3 regions of the Mongoliitalea sp. genome follow, and region 3 is predicted to be linked to each of the others. Evidence: riboswitches for the same ligand, from Rfam matches in the RefSeq annotation. Region 3 holds a riboswitch; each other region holds the start of a gene.
What was found. A riboswitch is a leader RNA that binds a small molecule or an ion and turns the genes downstream of it on or off. The one in region 3 is predicted to bind S-adenosylmethionine.
Positions count from the first base shown of each region.

Region 1 (3,277 bases), on a different contig from region 3:
AGGTGATAAAACAGCAGAACAGTTTCACCGTGAATTGGGAGGAGTTTTGACAAAAAAATGCGGTCTTGCCCGAGAAAAATCTGTGATGGAAGAAGGCCTTCAGGCCATCAAAAACCTTCAAAAAGAATTTTATGTACGCTTAAAAATTCCAGGTTCTGCCAAGCAACTGAATATGGAATTGGAGAAAGCTGCACGGGTAGAGGACTATTTGGAGCTAGCGCAATTGATTTTCCATGATGCCTTGCAACGGGAGGAATCCTGCGGTGCACATTTCCGTGTAGAGCATCAGACTCCTGGAGGAGAGGCCAAGCGGGATGATGTGAATTTCCAATATGTCTCTGCTTGGGAATATGCAGATGGCCACTTCAAGCTTCATAAGGAAGACTTACAGTTTGAATTTATTAAACCACAAGAACGAACCTACGCCTGATTATGAAATTAACCTTAAAAATATGGAGACAGGCATCCAATCAATCCAAAGGAGGATTCGAGACCTATGAATTGAATGGGTTGCATCAAGAGATGTCTGTGCCGGAGATGTTGGATGTGTTAAACGAACAATTGATTTTGTCTGATAAAGAACCTGTTGCTTTTGATTCGGACTGTAGGGAAGGTATTTGTGGGCAATGTGGCTTTGTTATCAACGGTGATATTCACAGTCCTGAGAAGGGTGTGACTACCTGTCAAACTCATTTACGTAGTTTCAAAGATGGTGAAACATTAGTCATTGAGCCTTTTCGTGCAAAGGCCTTCCCCATCAAAAAAGACTTGTGCATAGACCGTAGAGCCTTTGACCGCATCATCATGGCGGGAGGCTACATCAGCGTCAATACAGGCCAAGCTCCTGAGGCCAATAGTACACGGATTTCTCATGAATTAGCAGAAGAAGCATTTGACTCCGCGGCATGCATTGGTTGCGGTGCTTGTGTGGCTATGTGTAAAAATGCCAGTGCCGCACTCTTTACAGGGGCAAAAATCAGTCATTTAGCTATGCTTCCTCAAGGAAGTATAGAAGCTGGTAAGCGCGTAAAATCAATGGTAGCTCAAATGGATGCAGAGGGTTTTGGATCCTGTACGATGACCAAAGCCTGCGAGGCAGTATGCCCCCAAGGAATTTCAGTTGCCAACATAGTACGGATGAATCAAGAGTACTGGAAAGCATGAACTAACATCTTTAACAAACAGCAATATCCAAAGCTCAAGTAGCTCAAATTCTTTGACCTGTTTTAAAAAATCACGAGAAATGGTTGGTAAATCCAACCAAGCATATTTTCTTTGCAGTATCCTTTCACTTTTTAGTGCTTGGATTTATACAGAAGAGGCGAGAGACAGGCTCTGAGACCCTCTGGCAACCATCCGTGTGGAAAGGTGCCAATTCCTGCCGATTGGAATATCTCCCTTCGGAACTATAAATTCAACAGTTATGACACGTACGGCTTATCAGCATTAACACATCTTATCAACTTGTGAACGACTCATGCGGTCGCTTCTTCACATGGCTTATTGCCAATTGCTTTCACCTTGTGTTACATCTCATTAGTTTACATTTCCCATGAATTTGATCAGCAGTTATTATACCATCGATATGAGTCAAGATACCTTCATCCATCATGAACCCTTCACACTAGAATCCGGAGAAATTTTACCTGAGTTTGAGTTGTCCTTTACCACCCTAGGCAATCTCAATGCCGCCAAAGACAATGTAATTTGGGTCATTCATGCCTTGACAGGTGATGCAAAGGTCTCTGATTGGTGGAATGGACTTATTGGCGAAGACCGATTCTATGATCCATCCAAGCATTTTATTGTATGTGCCAATTTACTAGGCTCCAGCTATGGCAGTACCTCTCCCTTGTCAGTAAACCCCATTAGTGGAGATTTTTATTATTATGACTTTCCGCAAGTCACACCACGAGACATGGCCAATTCGTTGGATTTGCTAAGGCAGCATTTGGAAATTGAAAGGATAGACACCATTATTGGCGGTTCTCTGGGAGGGCAGGTAGGCTTGGAATGGGCTTACCTACTTCAAGATCAGGTAAAACATAGCATCATCATTGCATCCAATGCCAAGGCTACTCCCTGGATACGAGGTTTCAATGAAACACAACGGATGGCTATAGCTGCTGATTGCACCTGGGGCGAACGGCAACCTGATGCAGGAAAAGACGGTTTGAAAGCCGCCCGAGCCATTGCTATGCTTTCTTACCGCCACCCCAAAGACTTCGAACTCAAACAAGAAGATACGGAAGAAAAACTGGACAATTATCGAATTTCATCCTACCTCCAGTACCAGGGACAAAAACTGGCCAAACGCTTTAACGCCTTTTCCTACTGGACGCTGAGCAAAGCCATGGATGCACATGACTTGGGAAGAAAACGTGGTAGCCTAGAAAAAGCTTTACAACAAATTCCCAGCAAAGTATTAACAATTGGGGTGGATACAGATATGCTTTTTTTGAAAGAAGAATCACAGTTGATAGCCAAGCATGTCCCTAAGGGCACCTATCGGGAAATCAGCTCCCATTTGGGGCATGATGCATTTCTGATAGAATACGAGCAACTAAGCTATATTCTAAGCAGTTTCTACTTAGAAGATACACTTTGATGTTTACTTGATAGCCAACAATTCAAATACCAAAACACCCTCCTCCATATCTGATCGGTTGGGATGTGTGGTACAAACCCATATCCCTTCCGAACTAGAGTAAGATAATTGAGGGTTATAGGCATTGATGGGAAATATAAACTCTCCGAGTTTGCTAAAATTAGCATCCGTAAGCACCAAACCCCATTTAGAAGGAACAAAGTCCATACCTGGTCCTTCCATCTCTGGGCGTTCGTCAAACTTTACAACTCTGGCCATCATATCAAGTTGCGGCAAATTGACCACATCCCAATACGCATCAGAATAATTCATTAACCACATAATTTCTTCCATATCTTCGAAGATATCCTTTGAAGAAGTGGGGGGACTAGATGAAAACTGACTAAAGGAAACTTCCTGTTGCTTTAATTCCCCGTCTTGGTACACCCAAATATCTTTGAAGTTATGATTGATGATGACAGCATTATTAAGCCCTTCAAATAAGGTTGGCATAATATTTTTATTCAGGTTAGTTCCTAAAAAATCGGCTGCATAGGTAGATAAAACACTGATTTCATTCGTATCCAAGTCCAAACGAAGCAAATTGGGCATCCCTTGAATTTCTTCTGGACTTAAGGTGTTCCAAGCAAATGTAAGCGGTGCTGCGGGAAAATAAACACTTGATTCTGT
Region 1 is NZ_JBSZCK010000035.1:34,717-37,993, reverse strand. Features, by position in the region: gene ACXIUD_RS12995 (fumarate reductase/succinate dehydrogenase flavoprotein subunit) at 1-430, shown strand, start outside; gene ACXIUD_RS12990 (succinate dehydrogenase/fumarate reductase iron-sulfur subunit) at 433-1,164, shown strand; SAM riboswitch class I at 1,306-1,415, shown strand; gene ACXIUD_RS12985 (homoserine O-acetyltransferase family protein) at 1,553-2,608, shown strand; gene ACXIUD_RS12980 (DUF4221 family protein) at 2,612-3,277, opposite strand, start outside.
Region 1: it holds a riboswitch for S-adenosylmethionine, as region 3 does, so the genes downstream of both, ACXIUD_RS12985 (homoserine O-acetyltransferase family protein) here and ACXIUD_RS02765 (homocysteine S-methyltransferase family protein) in region 3, are expected to answer to the same signal.

Region 2 (3,277 bases), on a different contig from region 3:
CAGTGGTCGTCCTATCCAAGGTATTGTCATGCATTAAGACCAATACTGAGTCCTTGGTCACGGCTACATCAAATTCTATGAGGGATGGAGTATGCTTCAAGGTGTTTTCGAAGGCCTGCAAGGAATTTTCAGGATATCCGGGATAAGGACCTCCCCGATGGGCAGAGACCATGGGAATCCTATCCGAAGACCAAGTATAAAAATCCTTCGTCTCCTCCAAATTTCTTAATACGATGGTTTTTAGCCCCTTTTCATCGGTGGATTCTTGCGCCTGTGTGGTGCTCGCTTGCTTACAAGATACCAGCAAAAACAGACCTGCAATCAGTAATTTATTCATCGTTTTTATCTTTTTTAAACCAAAACCCTGAAGATCGTTTTTGAAACAAAGATTCCATGTCCTGAATCTCAAGGTTAAGCGCTTGGGTGGAAATCAGGATTTCAACCAAAGAAATGCCCAAGGAAACCAGCAAGGCCAACATACTTCCGATGAAGACGTAGTTGGCAGCTTCCTGTGCTTCTGTAAATATCAAAAACATACATATCACACAGAGCAAGAAACTCAATACCCCACACAATTGCATGTATTTAATCATGCTCAACCGGCGCTTGAGGTTGTGAATTTGCTCAATAATGATCTCCTGTTCGGGATTTTCCAAGTACTTTTTGTGCAATCCCCGTATGAGATTAGCAATGGCCAAAAAGCGGTTTGTAAAAGCCAGCATCATGAGCGTAATCGCAGAAAATAACAAGGCCGGGGTCGATAGCTGTAGCTCCATGAGTAGAAATGATTGAATGTTAAAAGTGAGAAATAAAGAAGGAAAATAAAAACAGCTCCTATAAAAGGTTCTTTCAAAAGCTAGTTTCCTCGGACTAAACCAAAAAAAACACGCTTCCAAAAAAAAACATGTTAACTCTATAATTTTTATAGGGTTTTTCTTGCTTTTCATGTTTGTCAACCCTTTCTTTGCATCATCCTTTCACTTTTTAGGTGTTGGGATTTATACAGAAGAGGCGAGAGACGGGCTCCCTGACCCTCTGGCAACCATTCGAATCGTCGAAAAGGTGCCAATTCCCACCAAGCATTCCTTGGAACTATAAATTCTTAACCACATGAAAAACACTCCTTGCAAGCCAATTTTATTCGTATCCCTACCAAAGAATACTGAGTCATCAATCGGTACAGGCTATTGGTTAATCAGCATTGGCAATTCTATTCGCATATTCAATTAACTATCATATACTTAAAACGAATCAACCATGGCTTATCGATTTGAAACGCTGCAACTGCATGCAGGACAGACCCCAGACAAGGCAACCAATTCCAGAGCAGTTCCCATTTACCAAACCACCTCCTACGTGTTCAATTCAGCCGAACACGGGGCCAATCTCTTTGCTTTGAAAGAATTCGGGAATATCTACACCCGAATCATGAACCCTACCACCGATGTCTTCGAACAACGCATCGCAGCGTTGGAAGGCGGTGTAGCAGCGGTGGCCACTTCCTCAGGACAAGCAGCCCAATTCCTTGCCCTGAACAATATTCTTCAAGCAGGTGAAAACTTTGTCTCCAGCCCTTCCCTCTACGGTGGTACTTACAATCAATTTAAAGTGGCATTCAAACGCCTTGGAATCACAGCCAAATTCGCCAAAGGTAACAATGCAGAAGATTTCGAGCCGCTGATTGATGAACATACCAAAGCCATCTACCTAGAAACCATCGGAAATCCTGAGTTCAATATTCCAGACTTCGAAGCCTTTGCCAAACTAGCTCAAAAACATGACCTGCCTTTAGTAGTGGACAATACGTTTGGAGCAGGCGGCTATTTATGCCAGCCTATCAAACACGGAGCGAATATCGTTACCTCCTCTGCCACCAAGTGGATTGGAGGGCATGGTACTTCGATTGGAGGGATCATCGTGGATGGAGGAAATTACAACTGGGGAAATGGTAAATTTCCACAGTTTTCCGAACCCTCAGAAGGCTATCATGGGTTGAATTTTTGGGAGGTATTCGGAGAAAACAATCCTCTAGGACTTCCCAATGTAGCCTTTGCCATGAGAGCTAGGGTAGAAGGATTGAGAGACTTCGGCCCGGCATTAAGTCCATTCAATTCTTTTCTGCTCCTTCAAGGACTGGAAACCCTTTCTCTGCGTGTGCAACGAACAGTAGAAAATGCCTTGGCTTTGGCAACTTGGCTGGAAAACCATCCAAAAGTCCAAAAAATAAACTATCCCGGACTCCCATCCTCTCCCCATCATGCATTTGGTAAAAAATACCTGACGCATGGCTTTGGAGGGGTGTTGAGTTTTGAGTTGAAAGGCGATAAAGAAAGCACCAGTCAGTTTATCAGTGAACTGAAACTGGTTTCTCACTTAGCAAATGTAGGCGATGCAAAAACCTTGATTATCCAACCATCCGCTACCACCCATCAACAGCTAAGTCAAGAAGAACAAACTGCTGCCGGAGTCACTCCAACCATGCTTCGGGTATCTTTGGGCATCGAGCATATCGATGATATCAAAGAAGATTTCCAGCAGGCTTTTGATAAGCTCTAAGCACATAAAAATACACCTGTCAGCGCATATTTCTCCTGACAGGTGTACCTTTCTAATATATGGGTAACCGCAAAATATCTACCCGTTTGTCGGTTTCTAACTTGACGAAGTAATGTCCATCTTCGATGTGATAGGGGTAATGGGGAGTTTTTCCTAAAGCTTTATAGCTAGCACGGGAAATGTCCAGTTCCCAAATTTCGTAGTGTTTTTCAGGGATATTCCATACCAACAGATAATCCCGCTTAAATTTTAAATCAGAAAACACTTCCCAAAATCTAAATTTATTGGTATCAACCCCGAGCTTTATTTGCTTTGCATGTACTTGTTCGGTAGTTTGGCTTAAGAGATAAAGAGTATTGTTCATTCGCTCAAGCATAAGCAATTGACCACCATTCACTGCATAGGTGACATTTCTGTAGGGAATATCCTCATAGATTACTTTTTCCGTTATAGGATGAAATTTCCACCAGGGATTTTTTTCTTTGCCATCGATGATGAAGTTAGATTCCACTGGTACTCTCCCACCATAAAAATCCTTTCTAGAAGAAGTAATATCCGGATTTGACCTTAGATCTTTTGTAGGCAAGGCAAAAAACTGCCGTTCAAATAATTTCGAACCTTCCTTATTTTTACCCTTCTTGGAAGATTCTTTTTTCTGAAAAAATGGCGTAATTACCCAATTATCCCAAAAAAATATTGGGTCATCTATTGACATTCCGTT
Region 2 is NZ_JBSZCK010000024.1:254,338-257,614, forward strand. Features, by position in the region: gene ACXIUD_RS08880 (glycerophosphodiester phosphodiesterase family protein) at 1-337, opposite strand, end outside; gene ACXIUD_RS08885 (DUF2721 domain-containing protein) at 330-776, opposite strand; SAM riboswitch class I at 996-1,101, shown strand; gene ACXIUD_RS08890 (O-acetylhomoserine aminocarboxypropyltransferase/cysteine synthase family protein) at 1,258-2,556, shown strand; gene ACXIUD_RS08895 (hypothetical protein) at 2,609-3,277, opposite strand, start outside.
Region 2: it holds a riboswitch for S-adenosylmethionine, as region 3 does, so the genes downstream of both, ACXIUD_RS08890 (O-acetylhomoserine aminocarboxypropyltransferase/cysteine synthase family protein) here and ACXIUD_RS02765 (homocysteine S-methyltransferase family protein) in region 3, are expected to answer to the same signal.

Region 3 (3,277 bases):
TACGTCCGGATGAACCTGCAACATTTAGTCAATTTATGGACAATCCTCGTCAAGGATATATTTTGCGAGATGGAAACGTACAGCAAAACAGTCTCAATATGACTGGATTTTTGACGGAGTTTGGATTTCAGATGGCGTATGATTTGCCTATCCCGGGACGGAGTGAAGCATTGGAATTGATTGCTAAATTTGGTTATTCTTTTTCACCGTTTGAAGATTCTTGGAAGTTGAATGGCATAAGTTTCAGCTCTATTCAAAGTGGAGCTTTCCTAAGGTTAGGAGCAGGTATCTCCATACCAGATCACAATTACTTTTACAAAGACGCTGATATTGGGGTTCATTTTTTTGGGAGCATGAATTTTACATCACCGACAGCATTAAATGAACGATTAGCTGAGAAAGGATACAATACCTTTTCAGGAAGGCCAAATAACTGGGGGTTGAAAATCATGGGATATAGTAAGGATTGGCTTTACGGTATTGATTTGTATAACCTTGGAATGAGTGGGCAGGCCTCTGAGCAGTTGGAGCATACGCTCAATTCTGTTCGATTATATGCTAATTTAGGGAAGAAATTTTTCGAGTTTAAAAATCTTGAGATGGGCGTACTTGGAGGTCTCGGATATGGGAATTTGAGATATACTTTGTATAATCCCAACAAGCCTGATTTTCCAGCCTTATTTGAAGAGCCCGATTTTGATGGCCGCCTAACAGGACGAGGTTTGATGGTCAAGCCTGAGGTTTATGTGGGCTATGGTCTTCCTCTTGCCTTGGGTAAATTCTTCAAAGTTTTCACAGCAGTACATGCAGGCTATGAACAGCCGCTGGGAGCTTACAGGTTAGGAGACTTGGGAATGGCATCTTACATGAGCAACCCGTATGTGCAAGTGAGTTTGGGTATTCGGCCTTAATCTTCAATTTCTACGATCAGTTCGATTTCTACTGCAAAGCCTAATGGAAGGGAGTTCATACCTACAGCCGACCTTGCGTGTTTTCCCTTTTCACCAAAAACTCCTACCATCAAATCAGAAAATCCATTGATCACTTGTGGATGTTGGGTAAAATCATCCTCACAATGAACCATTCCCAAGACTTTAACGATTTGTTTGACCTTATTGAGACTACCAAGTTCTGCTTTGAGCACTGCTAATTGTGCGATAGCTGTTAATCTTGCGGCTTCTTTGCCTTCGTCTATGCTCAGGTCTTTTCCAACTTTTCCAAGTATATATCCTCCTTCTGGAAGTTGTGGTCCTTTACCCGCCAAGAACAAGAGATTCCCCGAGCGGACTACATGGACATAATTGGCAATTGGATTGGAGATTTCGGGAAGCGCAATTCCTAATTCTTCAAGTCTTGCATCTGCATCCCAAGCAGTGATTTCTTGTTGTTGAAGTTCAGATCCATTGCTTGAGTGTTCCTTAACAGGCTGGCAAGCAAAAATGAGTAAAAGCAGAAGGGATCGATAATTCATACAGGTTTTTTTGTTTACAATTTACACAAGTTTCATCCTTGATTTTGATGTTTTTGATGATAAAGAGCGAATATTTTGCAAAAAAGCCCAATAATTCCACCTTTTGTCTGTAAATTTGAGCTTGCTTATCGAGAAAGACCGAGGGATGGGCCCTACGACGTCTTAGCAACCTGAATGCAAGGTGCTAATTCCCCTTCCGGAAATGCCGGAAAAAGATGAGCGGTTGATTCAACTTTTATCTTCCGGTTCTGCTCGTATAAGCTTTTTAATAACGATTATGAAAAATAGAACGGAACAATTAATAGCACTCGCACAGCAAAAAGTTTTAATTTTGGATGGAGCCATGGGCACCATGATTCAGCGGTATAAACTTTCAGAAGAAGACTTCAGGACTGCAGAGCTAGCCAATCACCCGAGACCTTTAAAAGGGAATAATGACTTACTGTCGCTTTCGCGTCCGGACATCATTAAGGCTATTCATGCTGCTTATTTTGAAGCGGGTGCTGACATTATTGAAACCAATACATTCTCGGGGACTTCTATTGCTCAGGAAGATTATGGATTGCAGCATTTGGCTTATGATATCAATTTCTTCTCAGCCAAAATTGCACGAGAAGTAGCAGATGAGTTTACGGCAAAAAACCCGGAAAGAACTAGATTTGTGGCGGGTGCTTTAGGCCCAACCAATCGGACTGCTTCAATTTCCCCCGATGTGAATGACCCTGGTTATAGAGCGATAAACTTTGATCAGTTAGTGGCTGCTTATGAAGAGCAAGTGAAAGGCTTGTTGGATGGAGGTGCTGATATTTTATTGGTTGAGACAATTTTTGATACTTTGAATGCTAAAGCAGCTCTTTTTGCTATACAAGAGGTTTTTGAACAAAGGAATATTCCTTTGAATCCAGAAGAAGGAGGTGTTCCTGTAATGATTTCAGGGACGATTACAGATGCATCTGGTAGAACCCTTTCAGGGCAAACCACAGAGGCTTTCTTGATCTCCGTTTCCCACGTACCGCTTTTCTCAGTAGGATTAAATTGCGCTTTGGGAGCTAAAGAGTTGAGGCCGTACTTGAAAGTTTTGGCTGAAAATGCGCCTTTCTTAGTGTCCGCTTATCCGAATGCAGGTTTGCCCAATGAATTTGGTCAATATGACCAAGGAGCCTCAGAGATGGCTGATCAAATAGAAGTTTTCTTAAAGGAAGGATATGTCAATATATTGGGCGGTTGTTGTGGTACCACACCTGACCATATTCGTGCAATTGCTGAAATTGCCGGGAAATATACCCCAAGAATTAAAGAATTTGAAGTGAGTAGCGATGAGTAAAATACGTCATAGTGAAGTGTTGAAGTTATCTGGTTTGGAGCCTTTGGTTTTCACTCCAGAAATCAATTTTGTCAATGTTGGAGAACGGACCAATGTGACAGGATCGAAAAAATTTGCACGATTGATCTTAAATGGTCAATACGATGAAGCACTCGATGTGGCTTTGGATCAGGTAAGGGGAGGAGCACAGGTCTTGGATGTGTGCATGGATGAAGGGATGTTGGATGGAGTGGCTGCCATGACAAGATTTTTGAATTTGATAGCTTCAGAACCAGAGATTAGCCGGATTCCAATCATGATAGACTCTTCCCGTTGGGAGATTATCGTGGCTGGATTGAAATGCGTGCAGGGTAAAAGCATCGTCAATTCCATCAGTTTGAAGAATGGGGAAGAGGAGTTTATTCATCAGGCTAAAACCATTAAAAAATTTGGAGCAGCGGTGGTGATAATGGCCTTCGATGAGCAAGGTCAGGCAGATACCT
Region 3 is NZ_JBSZCK010000011.1:125,921-129,197, reverse strand. Features, by position in the region: gene ACXIUD_RS02775 (hypothetical protein) at 1-911, shown strand, start outside; gene ACXIUD_RS02770 (RidA family protein) at 908-1,471, opposite strand; SAM riboswitch class I at 1,594-1,693, shown strand; gene ACXIUD_RS02765 (homocysteine S-methyltransferase family protein) at 1,749-2,795, shown strand; gene metH (methionine synthase) at 2,788-3,277, shown strand, end outside.